DNA from 3 places in the Pseudoalteromonas sp. XMcav11-Q genome. Region 3 is predicted to be linked to each of the others. Evidence: predicted binding sites of a transcription regulator. Region 3 holds the regulator's gene; each other region holds the start of a gene.
The links. Region 3 encodes sigma-54, which starts transcription at its own class of promoters, with help from an activator protein. Its sites were predicted from a motif close to GTTGGCACGNNNNTNGNNT; they were not measured.
Positions count from the first base shown of each region.

Region 1: ABMY45_RS07680 (LiaF domain-containing protein) is a predicted target of sigma-54. The motif match lies at 2,119-2,137, and genes of this name have one in related genera.
Region 2: ABMY45_RS10520 (LPP20 family lipoprotein) is a predicted target of sigma-54. The motif match lies at 2,630-2,648, and genes of this name have one in related genera.

Region 1 is NZ_JBECOX010000004.1:14,071-18,313, reverse strand. It holds gene ABMY45_RS07685 (M3 family metallopeptidase) at 1-1,343, shown strand, start outside; gene ABMY45_RS07680 (LiaF domain-containing protein) at 1,406-2,083, opposite strand; gene ABMY45_RS07675 (manganese efflux pump MntP family protein) at 2,527-3,090, opposite strand; yybP-ykoY riboswitch at 3,110-3,268, opposite strand; gene ABMY45_RS07670 (HAMP domain-containing sensor histidine kinase) at 3,362-4,243, opposite strand, start outside.
Region 2 is NZ_JBECOX010000005.1:238,495-242,737, forward strand. It holds gene ABMY45_RS10500 (chemotaxis protein CheV) at 1-283, opposite strand, end outside; gene flgA (flagellar basal body P-ring formation chaperone FlgA) at 424-1,131, shown strand; gene flgM (flagellar biosynthesis anti-sigma factor FlgM) at 1,204-1,527, shown strand; gene ABMY45_RS10515 (flagellar protein FlgN) at 1,520-1,948, shown strand; gene ABMY45_RS10520 (LPP20 family lipoprotein) at 2,023-2,499, opposite strand; gene ABMY45_RS10525 (flagellar assembly protein T N-terminal domain-containing protein) at 2,704-3,900, shown strand; tRNA gene ABMY45_RS10530 (tRNA-Arg) at 4,009-4,083, opposite strand.
Region 3 is NZ_JBECOX010000003.1:394,476-398,718, reverse strand. It holds gene rapZ (RNase adapter RapZ) at 1-471, opposite strand, end outside; gene ptsN (PTS IIA-like nitrogen regulatory protein PtsN) at 464-922, opposite strand; gene hpf (ribosome hibernation promoting factor) at 924-1,211, opposite strand; gene ABMY45_RS07425 (RNA polymerase factor sigma-54) at 1,241-2,740, opposite strand; gene lptB (LPS export ABC transporter ATP-binding protein) at 2,787-3,512, opposite strand; gene lptA (lipopolysaccharide transport periplasmic protein LptA) at 3,512-4,054, opposite strand; gene lptC (LPS export ABC transporter periplasmic protein LptC) at 4,044-4,243, opposite strand, start outside.

The DNA.
Region 1 (4,243 bases), on a different contig from region 3:
GCGAGAAAGTATGGAACAACTACTATAACCGTGGCAACAACGGTGGCGAGTACGACAATAAAGCGATTATCTCTGACATCCTAAAGCTTAGACATGAACGCGTTAACTTACTCGGCTACGATAATTACGCGCAGTGGCGTCTTGAAGACCGCATGGCGAAAAAGCCTGAAAACGCGATGGCGCTGATGAAAAAAGTATGGCCTGCTGCAATTGCGCGCGTGAAAGAAGAAGTAACAGACATGACATCTATTGCTAAGCTTGAAGGCAATGATATAAAAATCATGCCATGGGATTACCGTTTCTACGCTGAGAAGGTTCGCCAAGCTAAGTATCAATTGGATTCAAACGAAGTTAAAGCCTATTTACAGCTAGATAATTTGCGTGAAGCGATGTTCTATGTAGCAGGCCGTCTGTTTAACTTTGAATTCACTGAAGTGCCAAAGGGCTCGGTGCCTGTATTCCACCCTGACGTTCGTGTATGGGAAGTAACAGACAAAACCACTGGTGATAATATCGGCCTTTGGTATTTAGACCCGTTCGCACGTAAAGGTAAACGCTCTGGTGCGTGGGCCATATCATATCGTAGCCATACAACATTTGATGGTAAAACAAATGTGCTTAGCTCAAACAACTCCAACTTTGTGAAAGCACCAGAAGGTGAAGCGACCTTAATTTCTTGGTCAGATGCAGAAACCTATTTCCACGAGTTTGGTCACGCGCTGCATGCGCTTTCATCAAACGTGAAGTACCCAAGTTCAAACTCTGGTGTGCGCGACTACACTGAGTTCCAATCTCAGCTATTGGAGCGTTGGTTGGCAACGGACGAAGTGATCAATCGTTACTTAGTTCACTATAAAACAGGCAAACCTATGCCTAAAGCGCTAATCGAGAAAATCAAGAAGTCAGCAACCTTTAACCAAGGTTTCGCGACGACTGAATACCTTGGTTCGGCTATTATGGATATGCTTTTCCATACCACAGATCCTGACAAGATTGGCGACCCTGTTGCATTCGAAAAGTCTCAGTTAGGTGCGCTAGGCATGCCGGACGAGGTCGTGATGCGTCATCGTACAACTCACTTTGGTCACGTATTCTCAGGTGAAGGTTATTCAGCGGGTTACTACGGTTACCTGTGGGCTGAGGTATTAACTTCTGATGCAGCAGAAGCGTTTGCAGAAGCGCCAGGTGGCTTCTACGACAAAGACGTTGCACAGCGTTTAGTGGATTACCTATTCTCAGTTCGCAACTCAATGGATCCAGCAGAAGCGTATCGCAAGTTTAGAGGCCGTGACGCTGAAGTTGAAGCGCTTATGCGTGATAGAGGCTTTCCTGTAGAGAAGTAAAAAGTTTACTCTGCTATTCGGATAATAAAAAACCCCTGAACCAAGGGGTTTTTTATAAAGCTTTAGCTTTTGGATTTCGTGCCGTCACCAAATAGGGATTTAAGGCCGTCGGCAAATTGCTTTATTTGCGCTTTCATCGAGCGCTTTACGCTAATTTCAATGCTACCCAAAATCATTCTGCCGTGAATATAAATTTGTGGACGCTGTTTCACCTGCCCTGCAGATGCAAGCGTATTTCTTGTGTTTTCTACTGAACCCATAATATTACGAATATCGGTGACGACATCGACTGTGTCTGGTACAAAGATTTCGTCACTGCCTAAAATGCAATCTATATAAATATGTACTTCAGGGTGACTAAAAATTGCGTTGCTAAAATCTAGTTCCAAGCTGCCAAGGTAGTTTTTTAGGTGGATCTCTTTAGGTACGACCCACTCGCCACTGCGATGGTTGGAACTAAGTATAGAGGTAATGCTTATTGCCTCAGCACCATCTACGCTTGAGGTAAATTTTGGACCCAAACGAGCGGCTTTTTCGCTGTGATATCTTGCATCCGACTTTAGCGGTAAATCAGCACTAAGTGCTGCAATTTGTTCTTGTTCGTTCAGGTCGTATGCTTTATCCAATCGTCTCTCGAATGCATCAGCCGAAAGCTCACCGTGGCTGTAATTTAGAATTAACTGGTCAATCACCTCTTCCCTAACGGATTCGAGAGGCCTATCTTTTAATGGTACAGACATATGGTTGGTTCCGTTCTCTTGATTTATGCTTATAGAAGCAACAACCAAGCCAACATTAAATCATTTATAAAACAAGTGGTTAGTGTTTTTTAATATCAACTTACTCTATTTATTTACTAATATTTAGTTGTACAAAATAGTATTTGGTCAAAATTACCACTATTAGATGGCAGGCAACGCAGTAGCGCAGGTGTAGTTTGATATTGTCAGTCACTTTGCTATGGTAGTAGGTGTTCGCAAAACAACCAAAGGAGATTAGTTATGGCGAAGAAAAGCGATGTCAAAGCGCTTAAAAAAGAGCTGAAAGCGCGTAAAGCAAAGATTGAAAAGCATGAAGCAAAAATCAAAAAGCTGAAAAAAGCGATTAAAAAGGCTTAAAAGCCAAGTAGCCCTAACGTAAAGGGATAAGCAAGTGAGCGGTAAATATACCGCTCTTTTTGCGATTAAATCGAAAGATGGCTATATAGCAACCAAGTTCCCACACAGATTAAGATCACCCCACCAAAGGTTTCAGCTCGACTACCAAGGAACTTTCCAGCCGAATGCCCAATCATCACACCAATTGTTACCATCATGGTGGTGGCAAGGCCAATGAGCGAAGCGGCGAGCCATATATTCACATCAACAAATGCGAGACTGACACCGACAGCCATTGCATCAATACTGGTACCAAACGCTGTGATAATGGTTTTTAACCAAGGTTGCTTTGCGTGCTGTACTGGCGCATCGTCATTACCCTTAAGGCTCTCATAAATCATATGAGCGCCAAGTCCTAACAGTAAGATAAAGGCAATCCAGTGATCCCAAGCCTCGACATAGCCAGCTGCAGATTGTCCTATTAACCAGCCAATCAGCGGCGTACAGGCTTCAATAACACCAAAAATGAGGCCGATTTTTATGGCTTCGGTAAGCCGAGGTGATTTTAGGCTGGCGCCTTTACCGATTGCCGCGGCAAACGCATCGGTAGACATGGCGTATGCTAACAGTAGCAGGGTGACGAAATTCATTTACATTGCTCCGGTCGGGCGATTTGAGTCCACGACATATCCACACGCCCGACCACAGGCATGGATATATCGATGGTCTCGCCAACCGAGAGGTGTCCGCACCATGGCATTTTGGCCAATTATGTTGATACGAACTCTTCCGAGCATTGGAAGCAGGCTACTCCCCAACGAGTTGCGATAATATCAAGAATTGTTCTAAATAGAAATCTAAGTTTATAGCTAGCTCTACACGATATGGTGGATGAGTTGGCTCCATTTTTAGTTATTTATCTTACAGCAAGACACTAAAGCAGCTCCCTTTTCCTGCTTCAGAAGTCGCGCTGATCCGCCCTTTGTGGCGATGGATAATTTGTTGGCTGAGTGCAAGCCCAATTCCTGAACCATGAGGTTTTGTAGTAAAAAATGGTACGAATATTTTATCAAGTGCGCTGGGTTCTATTCCTTCCCCGTTATCAGCAACTTTGATCTCACATTTGCCGTAGCGATTAATCGTTGCTGATACAGTCACTATTTTTTCATGGTTGTTATGTTTCATGGCATCTTTGGCGTTATTTAGTAGATTGAGCAGCACTTGCTCTATCATTTTTCTATCAACATTAATGCTCAGCGCAGCGGGCGTCACATCAAAGTGTAGGGTGATATGGGCGTCACTAAAGTCGCTTTTTATCAGCGGCGTAATGTCGTCAAGTAAAGTCTGTACCGCAAGCGGTTGGAGGTCAAGTTCAGGAATATGCGTGAGCTTTCTGTAGTTATCAATAAAGCCAAGTAAAGACTGGCTTCTAATACCAATCGCTTGCAGGCTTTGTAGGTAGTCTTCAACGAGTTCTTGGTCTGTCACCGCTTCAGCTAACTGATTATTGGTGATATTAACTAGCGTATTTGAGAGTGAATAAATCGGTGCGACGGAGTTTCCTATTTCATGGATAAGCACGCGGATCAGCTTTTGCCAAGACTCGATTTGGGTACTCTCTAGCTGCTCTGAAATCGCGGTGAAAAGCCAAAGTTGGTACTGATTACCTTGATTGGAAAACGTAAAATATTTAAATAGTAAGTCTTTGGCGATGTGGCTACCTACTTTGGCTTGTTCAAGCTCTGGGTGTGCTGCAAGTAATGAGTGTCCAGACTCTGCGCCGCGAATATCCAACAATTGCTT
Region 2 (4,243 bases), on a different contig from region 3:
CAATTACAATAAAACAATTGCGAATATCTTGAATAGGAGGCCCACCAACCGCAAGTGACATGTCAATTACGGATATTGTTTGGCCTCGAATATGAGCAACCCCTCGAATCAAAGGGTTTGACTTGGGCATGCTTGTCAATGCTGGACATTGAAGCACTTCTCGGACTTTGAAAACGTTAATGCCGAAGCGCTGTCGACCTTGAAGTCGAAAAAGTAATAGCTCGAGACGGTTTTGTCCAACCAGCTGTGTACGTTGGTTAACCGAGTCTAAAATACCTGCCATTTCAATCTCCTACTGTATAAACCGCTAATCGGAACGATCTTTGCTTCGACTCTGATATGGTTTACCACCCTTGATTAGGTGCAGTTATTAAAGCAGAATCTTTATACCTTGTTTCACCCCATAAGCATAGTCGAAACATCATGAGTTTGTTAAAAAAAACCCATTACATTCAGTTTTTTTGTTTGTTCGCTTATTTTATAGGCGTTGACTATGGTTATTGTCAGCAATATGACAACAAAACTTTAGAACAAAGCGCAATAGAATTTGTTGAACCAAATGTAGAGCAAGATCCCGACAGCCAGCTATCACTAACTGCTATACCACTTGATTCAAGAATTCCAGCAAGGGATTGTCAATCGCCGTTGCAATATAGTACAGCAATGACTCCGCCTTTTGACACTCAAGTGACAGTACAAATTAGATGCAACGATACCCTCAGCTGGACTCAATACGTCCACGTGCGTATCGATCACCTCTTCCCTATTTTAGTTAGCGCGACCATGTTAGAAAAAGGCCGTGTTATTCAGGATGACGATGTAAAAATAGAGTATCAGCCGAAACGTTTTCGTAGGGTTTCCTATATAGAAGATAAGTCGATACTAATAGGCAGTAGAAGCAAACGTAATATCAGAGAAGGTCAAGCCTTTACTCAGGCTCATATTTGTATGGTCTGCAAAGGCGATACGGTGACGATTATTGCTAAATCAGGTGGGCTTGTGATCAAAACTCAAGGAGAAGCGCAGCAAGATGGCAACCGTGGTGAACTTATTAATATTAAAAACGCTCGCTCTGGCAAAACCTTACGTGCTAGAGTAATAGAAGTGGAAACAGTAGAGGTGAATTTATAAAAAATTTGCTAAAGTAATACTATTAAACGCCGATAACAAGGCTGAGAGTATAATTTTATTGGGTCTACAATCATGGTTAATCAAGTTAACGGTCAGAATCAGTCTACATCCGTTGCTAATAATGTTAAGCAACAGAAGGCTGAATTGCAAAGAAATGATGCTAATAGTGCGTCAGTTAAATCACCAGCTACACCGAAAGCAGCTGCGGATTCAGTGAGCCTGACTCCACAAGCGCAACAGCTGAAAACGGTCAACGAAAAAGCGCAGCAGTCATCAGGCTTTGACGACAAGAAAGTCGAAGAACTGAAAAAAGCGATTGCAGAAGGCAAGTATCAAGTTGACGCGGAAAAACTAGCCAAAAACATAGCTGCATTTGAGTTCGAAATATATGGATGATTTGGTTCGGCTCTGCCACCACAAACTTTCAGAACAAATCTCGACGCTAGAAGCGATGACCCAGCTTCTGGCTCGTGAGCTTGACGAGCTCGCGTCTCGGCGTGGCGACAACTTAAAAGAAATCGCTCGTGAAAAGCTAACTCTCATTTCAAAACTGCAAAAGCTCGACAATGAATTGTCAAAAACTGAGTCTCACGTCTTTGAAAGCAGTGAAGTAGCCCCGCTCGTTGCTAAAGTGCGAGCACTACTCAGTGAGTGCCAAACCAAAAATGAAATCAATGCTAAAACGGCTCATCAGGCTAATGTAAGCACACGTGAACTAAAAGGGATCTTAATTGGCGCACCAACTTCGATTACATATGGTCAAGATGGCAGCGTGAAAAGTAGCGATAGTGAATTGGTACGTAACCTAAAGGCGTAGCCACGCCTGTCGTATTTTAGTATTGAGGAACAATCGAAGTGAAGCGCATTAAGTAAGCAATATGTGATGAGTGCTTACTTAAAGCTATAAGATATCTTCTTAATTTTCTGCGGCTTGACTTGAGTAATATACAAATCATAAACGCGTTTCATATCAAGCTCTAACTCCGTCGCGTAAGTATCACCAACTGCGTAACTTTTCAGCACCTTAGCCCCACGAACAAGTCCATTTACTTGGCTCTTAAGACCGTCGTTTTGCGCAACCGCTCCTTTTACCGTAATAGTGGATGTCAAATTCTGGCCATACAGTTGCTCAGCCAATTCACGATAGGCTTCTAATTTTGAGACTTTAATGGCCATTAGCTGCTTCTCACCCGCAGTTTTACCCGGCTGAGCACTCAAAGGAGCGTACCCCACTGCCCGTAAAACAGGAAAAGTTTCCGGTTGCACTGTTTCATATTCAATATGCTTATCAACGAGGCTTGAACAGCCGCTGAGCCCTGCTAGCGAACAAACCATAACAACTGAACTGATAGAATTAGTGATACGCATTTCACCACACTCCGCTACAATATATACCAATCAAAATTAAGCACTTCCCCAACATCTTGGTCTCGCAAGGGTTGTCGTGGTTTCATTGAGTATTGGCAAGAAATAAAATTAACTTTCATAATGTATGATTATGCACGAACCTTGCCAAAATTTGGCACAGGTATTGCTGAGTTGAAGAGTAGTTTTTGATCTGGGCATTTAAACATGAAAAAGCAATTCGCGACCAGTCTATCACTGTTGTGTATCACCTTGGTTCATCCAGCTTATGCTGAATGGTTTGAAGTTACCGGCATAGCTGACGTTAAAAATGGCGACCATCAAAAAGCCAAAAGAAAGGCGGTAAATGACGCCATCACACAAGCTTTGCTGTTTTCTGGCGCTTCGGTGAGTAGTGTGCAAACCGTCACCGATGGTGTACTCACCCAAGATCAACTTAAGATCCGCTCAAATGCTGAAATCCAAAGTGCCAACGTAATTGCTGAAGCAAAAGTTGGTGACTCATGGCAGGTGACATTACATATCGATATTACCCCACAGAGTGCTCAGTGCCCTACTAGTGCTTACGACAAACAGGTTGCAGTCACACAAAGTCAGTTAAAAAATAAACACCAAGCAACACTAGGTCAAATTTTTGACATAAATAAAGCGGTGAGCGAGCGCCTATACCAGACAATGTCTGAACAAAAGTTGAGCTTAGAACCTGTTCCTTATTTCGCACAGACCATAGACGTTAACCGCTTTTTCAGCCAGCGGTTTGATTATAATGAACAGCTAATCGAGACCATTACGGCAAATACGAACAGCCAATTTGTATTACTGAGTCAAATTACTGATATTGCAGGTGTCGATAAACTTAATAGCGACTTCGCATTTTGGCAAAGTGATAAATATTTAAGAAGCTTCAAGGTAGACTTTGCGCTGTTTGATGCACTTTCTCATGAAAGGGTGTGGCAAAAGCAATATGCCACTCAAGGCGTGTGGCCGTTTAAGAAGACCAAATTAATTGATGTGTACAGTGAGCGCTTTTGGCAGACAGATTATGCTGATGAGATCCAAACCACGCTGACACAAATCGCAACTGATTTAAACGCAGCGGTGGCCTGCTTACCAACCAACGGCAAAATCCTACATATCGATGATGAACAAGTCGTTATTAATTTGGGCCGCATGCATGGCTTAGAGAATGGCCAGATCCTTAACGTAGCGCATAGTAATCCGCTGACTAATGTCGATGGTAAAATATTTATGCATCAAATTAAAACCATTAATAAACTGCAAGTGATCCAGGTGAATGCGCAAAACGCCATTGCGGTAAATATCAGTAATCGCCCACTTCACAATGTGCAAATTAATGATTTGGTTGAAATTCAAATAGAAAATGAAAATGAGTTTGAACTGTAAGGTTAAGACTACCTATGACGCAGACAAGATTTTCGACGACTTTACACACTCTACATCATGCTTCCGCCGCCCATTTACTTTGGTAATTCCACGCAAAAGTGATACCAATGGCGTCCCCAGTAGGAATCGAACCTACATCTAAGCCTTAGGAGGGCCTTGTTTTATCCATTAAACTATGGGGACAATCTCTAAAGTCAGATAACGATCGCTTTTTTTGACCTTCACTAGCGGGATCTGCATTACTTAATACCCATGAAAGTCTGGAGTTGTCGATTCTCTGTTGTACTGCATCTCAGTGACTTCACTTTAGTATACTGATCTTAATGAACTTTTAAAGATTAAT
Region 3 (4,243 bases):
TTCGCGGATATCTTCTGCAAGTTGATGAACGCTCAGGCCTGTAGTATCAATGAGAAAATCGGCGCGAGTGATCAGCACGTCTAACAATTCCCGTTCTTTCTTTATCGCAACATCTAATGGAAGATTATGCAGTGAAAGAGGGTGCAAACGGCGTGTTTCTGAGAAGCGCTTTATCAGGGTTTGATCGTCACTGTCTAAATAAAACAGGGTAGGTTTGGCAAAGCCTGGTAAGTATTCAAGAATGTCATTAAACTCGTCCTGTTCTTTAGGTAAGTTTCTAACATCAATACTGACTGCAATTTTATTATAATTGTCCGAAACACTGCGGACTAAAGACGGCAGCAAATTGACCGGAATGTTATCCACACAATAGTAGCCTAAGTCTTCCAATACTCGAAGCGCTACAGATTTACCAGAGCCTGAGCGGCCACTGATAATGATAAGCTCGAGTCCTTTTTCGTCATCACTCATCAAGTTCACCTTGGATCACTGCATATAACTCATCATCACTTTTTGCTTGCCTAAGCATTTTGCAAAAAGACTTGTCTTTGAGTGTATCAGCAATCGCCGCTAAGGTCTTCAGGTGTTGTTGATTATCACCTTCAGGTACGATGAACGCGACAAAAATATCGACAGGCTGCTTATCTATGGCTTCAAACTGGATCCCTTGCTCGCTGACAAGCACCATTGCAAGGATTTTATCCAAACCTTCAAGTCGACCATGGGGAATGGCAATGCCTTTACCGATCCCTGTGCTGCCCAATTTCTCTCGCGCCATTAAGGCGTCCAAGATAGCATGCTGACTGGTATTTGGAATTTGGCTATGAGCCAGTTCGCTGATGTATTCTAAAATACGTTTTTTGCTATTAAAAAGGACCGCAGCTTTACTGCAGTCCTTGTTCACTAATTCACTTAATTTCATCTTAGTGTCGAGTGAGCTTCTCTTTGTGTTTAATAACTTGACGATCTAGCTTGTCGATAAGGCCATCAATTGCGGCATACATATCTTGATGCTCTGTTGATGCAAATAGCTCGCCGCCGTTTACGTGTAATGTTGCTTCTGCTTTTTGTACTAGTTTCTCGACATCAAGGATCACATGCACATTATTGATATGATCAAAGTGCCTTTCTAGCTTCGCAAACTTGTTGGTGACATAGTCTCTTAATGAGTCAGTAATTTCTACATGGCGACCAGTTAGATTTAGTTGCATAAGCATTTTTCCTTCTTGGGTTTTACGTCTTATATCAAGCTTTTACGCTGATTTGACGGTGGAATGGCTAGGGATTCACGATATTTTGCAATCGTACGTCTCGCTACCTTAATTCCTTGCTCAGCTAAGATATCTGCAATTTTGCTGTCACTCAATGGCTTCGCGGTATTCTCTGCAGCTATCAGCTTTTTGATAAGTGCTCTAATTGCTGTAGAAGAGCACTCACCTCCATTTTCCGTACTTACATGGCTAGAGAAGAAATACTTCAGCTCAAATATTCCCCGAGGTGTATGCATGTATTTTTGTGTTGTCACACGGGAAATTGTGGACTCATGCATCTCAACCATTTCAGCAACATCATTTAGCACCATAGGGCGCATTGCTTCGGGGCCATGTTCAAAGAATGCCTGTTGTTGTTGCACAATGCAATTGGTAACTTTTAATAAAGTATCATTTCGGCTTTCTAAGCTTTTAATAAACCACTTTGCTTCTTGTAAATGTGAGCGAATAAACTGACTATCCGTACTGGATTTCGCCGTTCTAGACATCGCAGCGTAATGGTCATTTACTCTTATTTTAGGCATAGCATCAGGATTTAGCTCTACGACCCAACGACCTTTTACTTTTTTCACCGATACGTCAGGGATCACATATTCAGGCTCTTCATGAATAATGCTTGCCGCAGGCTTTGGGTTAAGGCTATGTATTAACGTCATGACCTCTTTGAGATCGGCTTCTTTAAGGCGCGTTTTCTTAGCCAAAGTTCGATAGTCACGGCTGGCAAGCAAGTCGATATGCTCTGTCAGGATCATTTTTGTTTCGGCAATCCATGGGGTATCTGGGGCGAATTGGTTTAGCTGAATGCATAAGCATTCTTGTAAACTACGCGCTGCGATACCGACAGGGTCAAAAAGCTGAATGCGTTTGAGTACGGCTTCGACTTCATCTAGCTCAATAGGCTCTTCGCTATTCTCGTCATTAATGCTTTCTAAAATGTCTTCGCAAGACAGTGTTAGAATGCCTGACAGGTCGACAGCTTCAATAATCGCAATCGCAATAGCTCTATCTGTTGGACTAAATGGTGTCAGTTCGAGTTGCCACATGAGATAATCGTGGAGAGATTCAGAGGTTTCCCCTTGATAAACATTATCGTCATCGGGAAGTGGACCTGAGCTTGCAGCAGGCGCTGCACTCATATACTCGTCCCAAGTGACATCCATGGCAAGGTCATCGCTCACAGTGTCTTTGCTCATGGCGGTATCTGAGTCTATCTCATAGTCACTAACCTGCGTTTCATCGGCTGAATCTTGATTGTCGTCAGCACGGCTCTTTTCTTGGCTGTGTTGGTCAGCGTTTTCGCCGTCAGTATTATCACCTTCTTCCACTTCCAACAATGGATTGCTGTCTAATGCTTCTTGTATTTCTTGTTGCAGATCCAATGTACTAAGCTGCAGCAAGCGAATGGCTTGTTGCAGTTGCGGAGTCATTGTAAGTTGCTGCCCCATGCGCAGCTGTAATGATTGCCTCATGTATCTCTAACAATCCTTTTTAACAGTTATTAATACTACGTCTTAACTATAGCTTGAATTGTTCGCCTAGGTAGACATCTCTTACGGTTTGATCTGCCAAAACATGTTCTGGCGTGCCTGCAGCGATTAACTCACCATGTGAAACGATGTAGGCTTTTTCACATACGTCCAGTGTTTCTCTAACGTTATGATCGGTGATAAGCACACCGATACCACGGTTTTTTAGGTGCTCTATGATTGTCTTTATATCTAACACCGAAATAGGATCAACACCAGCAAAAGGTTCATCTAACAGGATAAACTTAGGGTTTGCGGCTAAAGCGCGAGCAATTTCGACTCGTCTTCTTTCGCCTCCCGACAATGCCATGCCCTGTGAGTCGCGAATGTGTTGAATATTAAACTCATCCAGTAACTCGTTTAGTTCAGCTTCTCTTTCAACTTTAGATAAGTCTTTTCGAGTTTCTAAAATCGCCATCAAATTTTGATAGACCGTGAGTTTTCTAAAGATTGAAGACTCTTGCGGTAGATAGCCAATACCAAGTCGTGCGCGGCTGTGCATCGGTAACAAAGTGATATCTTCGTCATCAATCTGAATATAGCCTTTGTCGCTTGGTACTAACCCTACAATCATGTAGAACGTAGTGGTTTTACCTGCACCATTTGGTCCTAATAAGCCTACAATACTGCCAGCCTGAACACTTAAACCAACATTTTTGACGACCTGACGACCTTTATAACTCTTTGCTAGACCAGTTGCTTTGAGCTCGCTCATTAATTGTTACCTTCTTCCTGCGCTTTTTTCTCTTTAGCGTCTTTTTTGTCATCAACAGGAACAAGGATGGTTCTTACTCGAGAGTCTTCTTGGTCTGAGCGCTCAGCGCTGATCAATTGCTTTTCAATGTCATAGGTGATGACTTGAGCATTGATTTTTTGCCCAGTTTGATTGATTTCAGCATCACCAGAAATCACTAGGGTTCCCTTCGCTACGTCGTAACGGATTTCATTTGCTTTGGCTTCTAGCAAGTTGCCATCGGGTTGACGTTCGCTAAAAGTGGCAGGGCTGCCAGTTGCCACAAGCAGTTGCTTGTTAATGCCGAGCTCCGCGCGGCGGTGGACCTCTAGGCGATCGGCATTTATCTTTCTGTTGCCATGAATAATAACAACATTCTGTTCAAAAATACCGATGTTGCTTTGCAGTTGAGCTTGCTGACGGCCAGCATCAATAATGACTTCATTTTGTTCTGCAGCAATTGCTAGAGTAGAACTTGCAAGCAAGCCGATGAAAACTAGTTTGTTAATGATTTTACTGGTCATAATAAATTGTCTTTGTGTGGTTGATGAGTTCGATCACTTGCTTTTGTAGATCCGCATGCAGTCCTTTACCTGTGATCCTAAGACTAGGACCGTTGATAACGACAGGGTGTTCCGACTTCATCAATTTTTGCTTAATTTCAACTCTTACATTATCGGCATTGATATCCGTGATCATGGCGTTAGGCGTTA